Regions from separate parts of the Pseudomonas putida genome, predicted to be linked through region 4. Evidence: riboswitches for the same ligand, from Rfam matches in the RefSeq annotation. Region 4 holds a riboswitch; each other region holds the start of a gene.
The links. A riboswitch is a leader RNA that binds a small molecule or an ion and turns the genes downstream of it on or off. The one in region 4 is predicted to bind cobalamin.
Positions count from the first base shown of each region.

Region 1: another riboswitch for cobalamin. It lies ahead of C2H86_RS22185 (TonB-dependent receptor); the one in region 4 lies ahead of C2H86_RS25140 (CbtB domain-containing protein).
Region 2: another riboswitch for cobalamin. It lies ahead of cobW (cobalamin biosynthesis protein CobW); the one in region 4 lies ahead of C2H86_RS25140 (CbtB domain-containing protein).
Region 3: another riboswitch for cobalamin. It lies ahead of C2H86_RS22175 (ABC transporter substrate-binding protein); the one in region 4 lies ahead of C2H86_RS25140 (CbtB domain-containing protein).

Region 1 covers NZ_CP026115.2:4,846,249-4,849,814, reverse strand. Annotated here, with positions in the region: gene lpxO (lipid A hydroxylase LpxO) at 1-94, shown strand, start outside; gene C2H86_RS22195 (carboxymuconolactone decarboxylase family protein) at 188-532, shown strand; gene C2H86_RS22190 (GNAT family N-acetyltransferase) at 611-1,180, shown strand; cobalamin riboswitch at 1,215-1,420, shown strand; gene C2H86_RS22185 (TonB-dependent receptor) at 1,530-3,566, shown strand, end outside.
Region 2 covers NZ_CP026115.2:5,977,117-5,980,682, forward strand. Annotated here, with positions in the region: gene cobN (cobaltochelatase subunit CobN) at 1-688, opposite strand, end outside; gene cobW (cobalamin biosynthesis protein CobW) at 692-1,759, opposite strand; cobalamin riboswitch at 1,860-2,069, opposite strand; gene fni (type 2 isopentenyl-diphosphate Delta-isomerase) at 2,514-3,557, shown strand.
Region 3 covers NZ_CP026115.2:4,842,631-4,846,196, reverse strand. Annotated here, with positions in the region: gene C2H86_RS22185 (TonB-dependent receptor) at 1-29, shown strand, start outside; gene C2H86_RS22180 (DUF1624 domain-containing protein) at 225-1,391, shown strand; cobalamin riboswitch at 1,421-1,622, shown strand; gene C2H86_RS22175 (ABC transporter substrate-binding protein) at 1,731-2,741, shown strand; gene C2H86_RS22170 (FecCD family ABC transporter permease) at 2,741-3,566, shown strand, end outside.
Region 4 covers NZ_CP026115.2:5,526,694-5,530,259, forward strand. Annotated here, with positions in the region: gene cobM (precorrin-4 C(11)-methyltransferase) at 1-664, opposite strand, end outside; gene C2H86_RS25130 (cobalamin biosynthesis protein) at 695-1,087, opposite strand; gene C2H86_RS25135 (CbtA family protein) at 1,105-1,797, opposite strand; gene C2H86_RS25140 (CbtB domain-containing protein) at 1,805-1,990, opposite strand; cobalamin riboswitch at 2,100-2,322, opposite strand; gene C2H86_RS28250 (hypothetical protein) at 2,496-2,657, shown strand; gene C2H86_RS25145 (hypothetical protein) at 2,721-3,035, opposite strand; gene C2H86_RS25150 (hypothetical protein) at 3,283-3,566, shown strand, end outside.

The sequences.
Region 1 (3,566 bases), 680 kb from region 4:
TGGCAAGGCGCTGAAGAAGCGCAACCGCATGCGCTACTACCTGGAGAAGTGGCTGGTGGTCGCGGCCCTGGTACTGGTATTCGTCTACATCTGACACCCTGCCTGCAGCCTATCGCCGGCAACCGGCGATAGGCGCAAATTCGACTAGCCTGAAAGCTCCTCCCGCAACCTCCCCAAGGTGAAGACGATGAGCATGATGGACTGGGACGCCTACCGTAAGCAGTTGATGGCCGGCATCGGCGATCTCAAGCAACTGTCCCCTGACACCGTGGCCGGCTACATGACCGCCAGCGGCGCGGGTGCCAAGACCAACCACCTGGACGCCAAGACCCGCGAACTGATCTCCCTGGCCGTGGCCGTCACCACCCGCTGCGACGGCTGCATCGCCGTGCACTCACAGCAAGCCGTCAAGCACGGCGCCACCCGTGAAGAGATCGCCGAGGCGCTGGGTGTGGCCGTGGCGATGAATGCCGGGGCCGCGCTGGTCTACTCGGCCCGCGCCATGGATGCAGTGGGCAAGGCCAACGGCTGAAGCCCGACGGCGTCGCCGCCCTTGCGCGACGGCGCCGCGCCACCCAGACTTGGCGGCCTAGCCATTGCAGGAACCGCCATGATCCACATCCGCCCCATGACGCCCGAGGACTTCGAGCGTTTCTGGCCGACCTTCCAGGCCATCGTCCAGGCCCGCGAAACCTACGCCTTCGACCCCGAACTGGACGTCGAGCAGGCACGCCAGCTGTGGCTGCAACTGCCACTGCACACCCTGGTGGCCGAAGCCGATGGCGAGCTGCTCGGCTCCTACTACCTCAAGGCCAACGCCGCCGGCCCTGGCGCCCATGTCGGCAACTGCGGCTACATGGTCTGCGACGCCGCCCGTGGCCGTGGCGTGGCCCGGCTGATGTGCGAGCACTCGCAGAAGCTGGCGCGCCAGGAAGGCTTTTTGGCGTTGCAGTTCAATTCGGTGGTGGCGAGCAACGAAGTGGCGGTGGCGCTGTGGACCAAGCTCGGCTTCGAGACCGTTGGCCGCCTGCCCAAAGCCTATCGCCATGCCCGCCTGGGGTTGGTCGACTGCCTGGTGATGTACAAGTGGCTGGCCGATGAGCCGGTGGTGGAAAAGCCTCCCCTGCTGATCGGGCGCAAGAACATCGAAGCACGGGTGTCGCGCCGCCGCGGGCGCTGACACGCGCATTTGACGTGCTGGCCATTCGATGGTCAGATGCGCGCCAGTTTCAGGTGTCCTGCGCCGCCGTGCGCAGGGTGAAACGGGAAGCCGGTGCGTCGTGGTTCACGACAAGTCCGGCGCTGCCCCCGCAACGGTAAGCGAGCGATGCCTTCGACACACCACTGTGCGCCAGCATGGGAAGGTGAAGGCCTCACGCCCCTCGCAAGCCCGGAGACCGGCCTGAAGCCCTACTTGGCAACCCGCGGTGGGCGGGCGCAGGCCGGTCTCCGCGTGCGCCCCTGCATGCGTGGTGTGCCTTTGCGTGTTTTCCACCGGGATCCATTCATTCCTGCAGTAGTGGAACGACATGTCCCGATTCATCAAGCTTCACCCCCTGGCGGCCTGCCTGGCCGTCACGCTGCCAGCCCTGGCCGACGAACCCGTGCTGAACCTCCCCTCCACGGCCATCACCGATAGCCGTGACCAACAACACGTAGATCTGGCCACGCCGACCGAGGCCGGTTCTCGGCTGAACCTCACTGCCCTGGAAACCCCGGCCAGCACCAGCAGCATCACTGCCGAACAGATCGAGCAGCGCAACAACCTCACCGTGCAGGACGCCGTGACCCGCTCGCCCGGGATCACCTTCATCGGCAACCCGGGCGATGGCGGCACCGGCCTGTCGGCGCGCGGCTTCACCGGCCATGGCTCGGTGATGACCCTGTTCGACGGCGCACGCCTGTACACCGGGGCCGGCACCCAGACCTTCCCGGTCGACCCGTGGATGGTCGAGCAGATCGACGTCATCCGCGGCCCGGCTTCGGTGCTGTATGGCGAAGGCGCGACCGGCGCGGTGATCAACGTGATCCCGAAAAAGCCGTTCGCTGGCGACATCCACAACCGCCTGCGCCTGGGCTACGGTTCCTGGGACCGCCAACAACTGGGCCTGGACAGCGGCGGTAGCCTCAGCGAACGCCTGAGCTATCGCCTGACCCTGAACCAGCAGGCCGGTAACGGTTGGGTCGACCGCACCGACTCGCGCAGCCTGGCGCTCAGCGCCGCGCTGCGCTTCGATGCCAGCGACGACCTGAGCTTCACCCTCGCCCACGAGCGCGGCGACGCCCAGCCCGCCAACTACTACGGCACGCCGCTGATCGACGGCCATTACCGCAGCAGCCTGCGCAAGAAGAACTACAACATCCAGAACGACGAGCAGCGCTACCACGACGAGTGGACCCGCTTCACCACCGACTGGACGATCAACGACCACCTCAGCGCCAGCAACCAGCTCTACTACATCAAGAGCCGCCGCCACTGGCGCAATGCCGAGAACTACAGCTGGGACGCCGATCGCGCGCTGCTGGAGCGCCAGAGCTACCTGGAGATCAAGCACAACCAGGAGCAGCTCGGCGACCGCCAGACCTTCACCTTCGACCACAGCCTGTTCGGCCTGGCCAGCAAGACGCTGGTCGGTGTCGAATACAACAAGGTACGTTTCAACGTCGACAGCAACCGGCCGTACAACGACGTGGGCGGCGACTACATCGACCCATGGCAGCCGACCCCGGGTTGGTTCCACAGCGACTCGCCAACCCGCCCACAGACGCTGTCCACCACCCACACCTTCGCCCTGTTCGCCGAGAACCGCCTGCAGCTCACCGAGCGCCTGTCGCTGGTGACCGGTGTGCGCCGCGATCAGAACCACATCGACCGCGACAACCTGGTCGACGGCAGCCGCAGCGACCGCAGCCTGCAGGGCGGCAACTGGCGCGCCGGGCTGGTGTTCGCCGTCAACGACAATCTGTCGCTGTACGGCCAGTACTCCACCAGCGAGGACGGCGTGGACAACCTGGTCAGCCTGAGCCCGTCGCAGATGCACTACGACCTGACCGAAGCGAAGCAGACCGAACTGGGCCTCAAGCAGCGCTTCTGGGAGGGCCGTGGCGAGTGGACGCTGGCGGCGTTCCATATCGTCAAGAAGAAGCTGCTGGTGGATGACCCGATCACCCACGAGGCGCAACAGGCCGGGCAGCAGACCTCCGATGGCCTGGAGGCGTCGCTGGAACTGGCCCTTGGGCAGCAATGGCAGGTGTCGGCCAATGCCGCGCTGGTGCGGGCGAACTACGATGATTTCGACGAGGTGGTCGATGGCGTGGCCCAGGACCGTGCCGGCAACCGCCCGGCCAATGTGCCACGGCGCACGGCCAACCTGTGGCTGAGCAAGGGCTTCGGCCAGCAGGTCGAGGCCGGGATTGGCGCACGGTATGTGGATGAGCGTTATGCCGACACGGCCAATAGCCAGAGTGCGCCGGGGTATACCGTGGTCGATGCCAACATTGGCTGGCAGGTGTTGCCGGATGTGCGCCTGGGGTTGCAGGTGAACAACCTGTTCGACCGCGAGTAT
Region 2 (3,566 bases), 450 kb from region 4:
CGGCGGCCTGCAAGCGCTCGCAGAACACGTCGATGAAGGCGGTGTTGGCGGCCTGCAGGTGGGAACGATAGAACAGCAATGGCGCCACCGGGTGTTCGGGGTTCCACTGGCTGTACCAGTCCTCTAGCAGCGCACTGGGTTTGCGCGGGTGATACACCGAAGTCCGCGGCAAAGGCTGCGGTTCGTCCCAACGGTAATCGCGCCCCAGCCACTGGCTGGCCAGGCATTTGAACAGGTTGACAGCGTTGCTCTTGCCGCCCTGGCGCAGGTAGTGCCAGAGGCGCTCTGCCGGCTCGCCGGTGACTGTCCCGAGACCGGTCAGCTCAGGGTCCGGGCGGTCATCGCCGGGGACCAGAATCAGCTGCACGCCCCGTGCCGCCAGCTCGACCAGTTGTTCGACGCCATAGCGCCAGTAACCGACACCGCCGTGCAGCGACACCAGGATCACCTTGGCATGGCACAGGACCTCGTCGACATACAGGTCGACCGAGGCATGGTTCTGCACTTGCATCGGGTTGGCCAGGCGCAGGCTGGGGAAATCGTCCGGCAGTTGCTCGGCGGTTTCGGCGAGCAATGCCAGGTGCGAGTCGCCGCTGCAGAGAATCACCAGGTCGGCGGGTGTCTGGCCGAGGTCGGCGATGCTGTCGTCCGGCACGAAGCCGCCGGGCTGGGTCCGCAGCAGGTGCATGGGTCAGGCGCCCAGGGCCTGGCGCAGGCGCGCTTCCAGTTGCGTGGCGTCGAGGTCCTGGCCAATCAGCACCAGACGGGTGATGCGTGGCTCGTCGGCGCGCCAGGCACGGTCGAAGTGCTTGTCGAAACGGGTACCCACGCCCTGCACCAGCAGGCGCATCGGCTTGCCGGGGATGGCCGCGAAGCCCTTGGCGCGCAGGATGCCGAACTCCACCACCAGCTGGGTCAGGGCATCGAGCAGCAGGCTTTCGTCGGCTTCGGGCAGGTCGATGGAGATCGAGTCGAAGGCGTCGTGGTCGTGATCGTCGTGATCATCGCCGTCATGGTGGGAATCGTGGTGAGTACGACGGCCATCGATGTGCGCCTCGGACTCCGCGCCCACGCCCAGCAGTACTTCCAGCGGCAGCCGGCCGCTGCTGGCTTCGATCACCTTGACCGCCGGTGGCAGCTCCTCGGCCACTTCGGCACGGACCTTGGCCAGGCCTTCGGCGTCGATCAGGTCGGCCTTGTTCAGCACCACCAGGTCGGCGCTGGCCAGCTGGTCAGCGAACAGTTCGTGCAGCGGCGATTCGTGGTCCAGGTTGGGGTCAAGCTTGCGTTGGGCGTCGACCTGGTCCGGGTAGGCGGCGAAGGTGCCGGCTGCCACGGCCGGGCTGTCGACCACGGTGATCACCGCGTCAACGGTGCAGGCGTTGCGGATTTCCGGCCACTGGAAGGCTTGAACCAGGGGCTTGGGCAATGCCAGGCCGCTGGTTTCGATGAGGATGTGATCGAGGTCGCCGCGGCGTGCGACCAGTTCGCGCATTACCGGGAAGAACTCTTCCTGCACGGTGCAGCACAGGCAGCCGTTGGCCAATTCATAGACGCGGCCGCTGGCTTCTTCCTCGGTGCAGCCGATGCTGCATTGCTTGAGGATTTCGCCGTCGATGCCAAGCTCGCCGAATTCGTTGACGATGACCGCGATGCGGCGGCCCTGGGCGTTGTCGAGCATGTGGCGGAGCAAGGTGGTCTTGCCCGAGCCGAGGAAGCCGGTAACGATGGTGACGGGGAGCTTGGCCAGTGTTTTCATGTCGCGTTGCCCTTGGCAGGTTGGCGCGGGCACACGGGACGAAAGCCGCAGGCCAGGCCGGCCGGGCTTGTTCGCCACCGGATCACCCCGCCCGGTTGAAAGTCGAATTCGGCTCGAGGCAGGTCTCCTGGCTTGCACCGCTCCAGCTCTTGGCAGCAAGAAACTGGCGGGATGACGCCTTCCCGCGCGCGGCGCAGTGGCTGTGTCGATCCATTGTCGGTGCTTACAGTTGCGGGGGCAGCCGCGGCTTGTACCGCGTTCCCGTCTTAGCTTCGGCAGGGCCGAAGAACCTCGAAGTCGCAAGGCTACGCGGGGGTGGGCGGGGGGTCAACTGGTGCCCGCCGAAAACCTTGCAGCGCCTGTCAGATCGCGCGCCGCCCGCGCGGCGCATCGCGAGCTTTGCTCGCTCCTACGTTTGTTTCGGGCCAGTTAACCTGTGGGATTTTCGCGCGAATCCCTTGGCGCATGTCTCGATATCGCGTCGTACAAACAAGGCGGTCGCGCGCGTGTCACAGGCATTATTGGCCAAAAACAAACGTAGGAGCGAGCGAAGCTCGCGATGCGCCGCGCGGGCGGCGCTCGATCTCAAAGGCACTGCAAGACTACCGGCGAACACCTGCCAGCCCTCACACAATCACAAACCAAGCATCCATGGAAAGGAACCAGCGGCACACGCCAATGCCTGATGCTGTGCCAATTTTCAACTTATCTATATATGTTGTATCCCTGCTGCCCCCTTCAAAACGGAGCCGGCATGAAGAAAACCCCGCTAAGCCAACGCAAGGACGATCACCTGGACATCGTGCTGACCGGCACCCCCACGCACGCCGTAGACCCCGGCTGGTCGGCGCTGCGCTTCGAGCACTGCGCATTACCCGAAATGGCCCTGGACGACGTCGACCTGAGCACCGAGCTGTTCGGCTGTGCCCTACGCGCCCCGCTGCTGATCAGTTCCATGACCGGTGGCGCCGAACGCGCACGCTTCATCAACCAGCACCTCGCCGAAGCCGCCCAGGCACTGGGCATCGCCATGGGCGTCGGCTCGCAGCGTGTGAGCCTGCGCAGCAACCAGGACCAAGGCCTGACCGGCGAGCTACGCCGCCTGGCACCGGATGTGCCGCTACTGGCCAACCTCGGCGCCGCCCAGTTGCGAGAGGCCGACGGCCTGGACCTGGCGCGCCGCGCAATCGACACCCTGCAGGCCAATGCCCTGATCATCCACCTGAACCCCCTGCAGGAAGCCGTACAGCCTGAAGGCGACCGTGACTGGCGCGGCGTACTCGAACGCATCGAAACCCTGACCTCCCAACTGCCCACGCCAGTGATCGCCAAGGAAGTCGGCGCAGGCATTTCACCCAGCGTGGCGCGCATGCTGTGTGACGCAGGTGTAGCCATGGTCGATGTCGCCGGTGCAGGCGGCACCAGCTGGGCAGCCGTAGAAGCCGAGCGCGCCGGCAACGCCGCCGAGCGCGAGGTCGCCCTGGCGTTTGCCGACTGGGGCATCCCGACCGCCCAGTGCCTGCTGGCGGTACGCCGTGCCGTGCCGGAAATCGGCCTGATCGCCTCCGGCGGCGTGGCCAACGGCGTCGATGCCGCCAAGGCCATTCGCCTCGGTGCCGACCTGGTGGGCCAGGCAGCCCATGTACTGAGTGCAGCGATGATCTCCACCCAGGCAGTGGTGGAGCATTTCGATGTTCTCCTGCGCCAGTTGCGCATCGCCTGCTTCTGCACCGGCTCGCGCAACCTTGCGCAACTGCGCCGGGCACGCTTGCTGGCAAGCAACCTGACACCGCCATGAGGCATGCGG
Region 3 (3,566 bases), 680 kb from region 4:
ATTTCGCTACCGTGGATTACACCTTCTGACCTGAGGGCCTCTTCGCGGGACAAGCCCGCTCCTACAGGTTATGCGCAAGCCTGAATCCTCCGCGCCCCCTTTAGGAGCGGGCTTGTCCCGCGAAGAGGCCGGCACAGCCAACACAAAAACCACTATCAGAAGTCAATTAATAGTTATAAGATAACGTTTCATTTGACATTCATTCCTGCCTGCGACTCCTTTCCATGACCAGTGCCTCAGCCCTCCCCACCCAGCTCACCCAGCGCCTGCAGAGCATCGATGCCCTGCGCGGCCTGGTGATCCTGTTCATGCTGCTCGACCACGTGCGTGAAACCTTCTTCCTGCACCGCCAGGTCAGCGATCCGATGACCATCGATGCCACCGACCCGTCGCTGTTCGCCAGCCGCACCCTGGCCCACCTGTGCGCCCCGGTGTTCGTCCTGCTCACCGGCCTGTCGGCCTGGTTGTATGGCGAGAAATACCAGGGCCGCAGCGATGTGTCGGCGTTCCTGTTCAAGCGCGGGCTGTTCCTGGTGGTGCTGGAGTTCACCCTGGTCAACTTCGCCTGGACCTTCCAACTGCCGCCGAGCGTGGTCTACATGCAGGTGATCTGGGCCATCGGCGTGAGCATGATCGCCCTGTCGCTGCTGGTGTGGCTGCCGCGTCCTGCCCTGCTCGCCCTGGGCGCGCTGATCATCGCCGGGCACAACCTGCTCGATGGTCTGCACTTTGGCGTGGAATCGGCCCTGCATGTGCCGTGGGCGATCCTGCATGACCGTGGCTGGCTGGAGGTCTCGGAGAACCTGCGCCTGCGCACCTCCTACCCGGTGCTGCCGTGGATCGGCGTGATCGCCCTGGGCTACGGCCTCGGCCCGTGGTTCGCCCGTGGCAGCGACGCCGGTGAGCGCCAGCACCGCCTGCTGATGGCCGGCGTCATCGCCCTGCTCGGTTTCATGGTGCTGCGCCTCTACAACGGTTACGGCGAGGCGCCTTGGAGCGGTTACCCGACCGTCACCCAGACGCTGATGAGCTTCTTCAACATCACCAAGTACCCACCCTCGTTGCTGTTCCTGGCCCTGACCCTGGGTTGCGGCCTGCTGTTGCTGCGCGCCTTCGAGCGCGCCGGGCTGGCCCGCTGGATCAGCGCCCTGGCGGTGTTCGGCGCAGCGCCGATGTTCTTCTACCTGCTGCACCTGTATGTGCTCAAGCTGCTGTACCTGGCCTGCGTAGCGCTGCTGGGCCTCAACCACGGCGACTACTTCGGCTTCGACGGCATCGGCGCGGTGTGGCTAAGCGCGGTGTTGCTGGCCGTGGCGCTGTACCTGCCCGTGCGCTGGTTCGCCCGGCTCAAGGCCCGCCGGCGTGACATCGCCTGGCTCAAGTACTTCTGATTAAACGTTTTCACCCGGCGACCTGATGGTCTACCATGCGGCCCGCCGGTTTCCACCACGGAACTAACAGGGAATCCCAGGCCCGCCACCATTGGCGCGCCAAACGGAACTGCCCCCGCAACTGTAGGTGCCGAGCCTGCTCCATCGATGCCACTGGATCAATGATCCGGGAAGGCCGGAGCCAGGTGACGACGCACCAGTCAGGAGACCTGCCGGCATACATTCACCAACCGGCGGGGTGTCCGGGATGGCCATCTGTGCTGCCCTCGCGCCTGCGAGGGCCGGCGATGCCTGTCCGTGCGTTCCTCACCAGAACTGACCGATAGGAGATCGCCCCGCATGCTGCTGCGCTTCACATCCTTGCTGGCCGGCCTGAGCCTGACTGGCCTGGCCCAGGCTGCCGCCACCCACTACCCGCTGACCATCGACAACTGCGGCGCGCCGCAGACCTTCGCCCAGGCGCCCGAGCGCGCAGTCACCATCGGCCAGGCCGGCACCGAGATGCTCTATGCACTGGGCCTGGGCGACAAGCTGGCCGGCACCTCGCTGTGGTTCAACAACGTGCTCCCCGAATACCAGGCGGTGAACGCCAAGGTGCCGCGCCTGGCCGACAACGACCCAAGCTTCGAGGCGGTGGTCGGCAAGCGCCCACAACTGGTGGCCGTGCAGTTCGAGTGGATGGTCGGCGCTCAGGGCGTGGTCGCCACCCGCGAGCAGTTCAGTGAGCTGAAGATCCCCACCTACCTGCTGCCCTCGGACTGCGAAGGCAAGGACAACCTGGTCGGCGCCGACGGCACCCGCCTGCAGGCGTTCCAGGTCGAGAGCATCTACAAGAGTGTCAGCCAGCTGGCCGAGATCTTCGACGTGCAGGACCGTGGCGCGGCGCTGAACACCGACCTCAAGGCACGCCTGGATAGCGCGAAGCAGCAGCTGGCCGGCAAGGACCTGTCGCAGACTTCGGCACTGTTCTGGTTCTCCAGCGCCGACCTCGACATCGACCCCTACGTCGCCGGCCGCCAGGGCGTGGCCGACTTCATGTTGCGCACCCTGGGCGTGCGCAACGTGGTCGAATCGACCGAGGAATGGCCGACCGTGGGCTGGGAAACCCTGGCCAAGGCCAACCCGACCTGGCTGATCATCGCGCGCATGGACCGCCGCCGTTTCCCTGCAGACGACTACCAGAAGAAGCTCGAATTCCTGCGCAGCGACCCGGTGACGAAGAACATGGACGCGGTAAAGAACAACCGAATCATCATCCTCGACGCCGACGCCATGCAGGCCGGCATCCGCCTGTTCCGTGGTTTGCAGACCTTGTCTGCGGCCTTTGCCAGCGGTAAAGCAGCGCAGTGATGAACGCCCTGCCCTACACCGCCCTGGCCGTGCTGGCCCTGCTCGCGGCCGTGCTGGCCGGTACCGCCATTGGCGAGACCAACCTGTCACCGAACTTGGTTTTCCAGGTGCTGGCCAACCACCTGTGGCAGGCCGGATACCCGGTCGACCCGATCGACGCGGGCATCGTCTGGAACTACCGCCTGACCCGCTCGCTGGTCGCCGCTGCTTGCGGTGCAGGTCTGGCGACCTGCGGGGTGATCCTGCAGGCGCTGTTGCGTAACCCACTGGCCGAGCCCTACCTGCTCGGGCTGTCCGCCGGCGCTTCGACCGGTGCAGTGCTGGTCGGCCTGCTGGGCCTGGGCAGTGTCGCCCTGAGCATGTCCGGCGGCGCCTTCATCGGTGCCCTGGCGGCCTTTGCCCTGGTGCTGGTGCTGGCCCGAGCGGCCGGGCCGAGCAGCAACAACGCCCAGGTGATCCTCGCCGGCATCGCCGGCTCGCAGCTGTTCACGGCCCTCACCGCCTTCCTCATCACCAAGTCGGCCACCGCCGAGCAGGCGCGCGGCATCCTGTTCTGGTTGCTGGGCAACCTCAGCGGCGTGCGCTGGCCGTCGGTGTGGATGGCGTTGCCGGTGGCGCTGTTCGGGCTGGTGGTATGCCTGTGGCACCGCCGGGCGCTGGATGCCTTCACCTTCGGCGCCGACTCGGCGGCCTCGCTGGGCATCGCCGTGCGCCGCACGCAGTTGCTGCTGATCAGTTGCGCGGCTCTGGTAACGGCCGTGATGGTGTCGATCGTCGGCGCCATCGGTTTCGTCGGCCTGGTCATCCCCCACGCCCTTCGCCTGC
Region 4 (3,566 bases):
GGATCAGGGCGGTGCGCCGGAACCCTTTGCAGGCAACCTGTTCGATGATATCGGCCAGCGTGCCGCGCACCCAGTCCTGGTCTGGCCAGGTAGCACGATGAACCACCGCGACCGGGCAGTCGGGGCCGTAGTGGGGCAGCAGTTCTTCGACGATACGTGGCAGGTGCTTGACCCCCAGGTGAATGGCCAAGGTACTGCCGTGTCGGGCCAGGTCGCCGAGCTGCTCGCCTGCTGGCATCGGTGAGCTGTCGCCGTAGCGGGTGAGGATGACCGTCTGCGCCACTTGTGGCAGGGTCAGTTCGCAGCCGAGCAATGCCGCGCTGGCGGCGGTGGCAGTGACGCCAGGGATGATCTGGTAATCGATGCCCAGTTCGCGCAGGTGGCGAATCTGCTCGCCGATGGCGCCATACAGGCTGGGGTCGCCACTGTGCACCCGGGCCACGTCCTGGCCATTGGCGTGTGCGGTGCGGATGGCGTCGATGATTTGCTCGAGGTGCAGTTCGGCGCTGTTGATGACCGTCTCGGCCTGATGCCCTTCGAGCACCGCCGCAGGTACCAGCGAACCGGCATAGATGATCACCGGGCACTGACGGATCAGGCGTTGGCCCTTGACCGTGATCAGTTCCGGGTCGCCGGGGCCGGCGCCGATGAAGTAGACCGTCATGGCAGATCCTTGAAATGATGAAAGAAGCGATTATCCGGCAGAGGCCAGTGCCAGGGTAGCGGGGCCGCGCACCTGACGGGTTACCCTGAGTGTGGCGCCGGCGTGACTGAGGCTGGCCAGGGCCAGTGCTGTGCTCTCGGCAACGCCCCAGCAGCCGCTGTGGGCGTAGGCGACTGCGGAGCGGTGGCTGAGCTGGGGTTCGTACGCCTGCAGTTGCTCGGTAGCGAAAACTACCAACGGCAGGGCGTAGCGTGCGGCGAGTTGTTGCAGGCCTGGCTCGTCGGCCTTGCCCGCGATGCTGGCAAAGCCGCGAAGTGCTGTGGCGGTCAGGCCGTGACGCTGCAGCACTTCATGCAGCAACACGTCGAGGACGTCCACCGGGCAACCCCGACGGCAGCCGAAGCCGGCGTACAGCGCCGGCAATGGCTGGTCGATGGCCATCAGGCGTGGCTGGAGCGGCGATACAGCCAGGCGCTGAGCAGGCCCAGGGCTACCCAGAAGACCGCGTTGGTCAGCCAGGAAGCGATCTTGAACTGAGCCTCAAGGGCTTGCGGGGCCAGGCTTTCATGGGCTTCCGGCTGCGGAGCGCCAATCACGTGCGGCACCACCAGCAAGACGGCGCCCAGTGCCTTGAGCAAGCCATGGCGTGCGAACACCAGCAGGGCCAGGCCCACTGCGGTCGCGGCTGCGGTGCCGATCCACCAGCTCTGGCGCTGACCGAGGTCGGCTGCGGCAGTGCCTGGCAGTTCCGGCGGCAAGCCCAGGGTAGGGGCCAGGCAGAACACGGCAAAACCGGCCAACCCCCACAGCGCTCCCGTGCTGGTACGGCCTGGTTCACGCAGGCTGTACAGGGCGGCGAGGATCAGGGCGAAGCCGACGGCAACCACCAGATTGCCGCCGGTGGTCGACAGGATGCGCTGCCAGCCATCTTCTGGCGACCAAGCTTCCTCGCTGTGGGTGTGGCCAGCGCTGGCTTCGTCGCCGTGGCTGTGGTGCTCGGCTGCCGGAGCGGCCGATTCATAGGTTTCCGCCTCGAGGATCAGCGGTGCGACCCAAAAGCTTTGCAGCAGGGTCAGCAACAGAGCGGCGAGCAGGCCGCTGAACCCGGCAGTGCGGGCGATACGCTTGATCATGGCAGCCTCAGTGGCAAGGGAATGCGGCGCTGTGGCGGGTGTCGTGCGCGGCGTTGTGCACGGCTTCGATGTGCGAGAACCCGGCAAAGTACACCAGGCACAGGCCGAGCAGGCTGGCACCGACGGCAATGACCACGCGCTGGCTGAGGGTGACGGGGGTAGTGATGTTGTGTTTGGCGCTGGTGATGGGCATGACGCGATCCTCTGCTTTGCTTTTGCTTTTTAGAAGGCAATGGGGACAAGCGCGGCAGCCCCGGGCACGAGGGCGCCCGAGGGAATGCGACAGCGCCCGCCCTCCGCGGGGTGTTCATGAACGCCAGGCCGGTCTCCGGGCTTGCGAGGAGGAGCTGGGCTCCTTGAAAAGCATCACCTTCCCATGCCGGACTGCGTGGCACAGTGGTCTGGACGCTTCGCTCGCTTACCGTTGCGGGGGCAGCACCGGATTTGCCCGGCCCTGACAAGGGCCTGCGACGCACCGATTTCCCGTTTCACCCTCGATGGGGCACCTGACGCAAGGCGTTAGGAGAGCACGCGGCGAAGGTGGCGTCAAATGCAAAGGTGCATGGGGCCAGGCCTGTACCACGCAACTGTAAAGAAATGGAAAAGCTCGCCAGGCTGCCCGGTCTGGAAATTACACTTGCAACGCTGTTCTGCCTTCCATCCGGCAGGGCACCCGTTTTTGCTTTTGGAGCGTTGCAATGAAGTTGAAGCATGTATTGCGTGCCGCCGTGGTGGCTGCATTGGTATCCACGCTGGCAGGTTGCTGGATGTTCATGCCGCCAGGTGGCGGTGGTGGGCATGGTGGGGGGCATGGCGGCCCAGGCATGATGGGCGGCGGGCACGGTGGTGGCCCACGCTGACAGTACTGAAGCTGACGGCTGTTCGCTCACCGGCCAAGGGCTGGGCGGATAGCCTGGCTACCGTCATGAATCTTCGAGCAACCGCCCAGGGTTGAAGAAGAATGATGCAATCATCACGGCGCTGATCACACCCAAGGCGTCCGCGACCAGCAACAGGAATTCGCTGCCAGCCCCCAGCAGCGCCTGCTGGCCGATGGCCACGCTCGTGCCATGGGGGAAGGCGGCGATGCCCAGCAGGGCGAGCGCCAGCGCGGCTGACAGCAGCTTGCTGTAGGTCTTGCCGAACGCCAGCGTATAGGCCCAGAACACAAAGATGCTGAACACGGCAAGTCCTGTGGAGATCACGAACTGGGCGAGTATTTCCAGCCACCACACCATGGGACTCTCCTGAACGTTGCGCGTGGTCGATACGCATGAGAATCATGGCTGATTGAAATCGTTCCGCTCGGCTAAAGAAATAATGCGAAAGCCGGAAAGTTGCCAGTCATGGACCATTGCCCATATAGCAAACAAGCCTATTGTGCTGTGCACTTTGCGCAGTACCATGGGCACACGAGAACTAAAAAGGGCGTTCGGCTTGGCCACTCTTTCGTCAGTTATCGATGGGGCAGCAGGAGCGTGTCGCGTGAAGAGTTCAAGATCGGTCGCAGGCGCAATACTGTTAACCACTTTTGCCACGCTGTTGATGGCCGGGTGTGCACAGAATCGGGATGTGCGCGATGGCCATGATTATACGTCCGGTACTACCGATAGAAGCACGACCGCTTATCTGGGGTGTGTCAAAGGCGAACTTCAAGGTAACGTGAAAACCTATGAGGTCGATGGCGACAACTCGGTGAAACTGTACGTCGAAAGTACCGACCTCACCCAGGCCGCTGGTTTGGTAGAACTGCACGGCACGGGAACCGA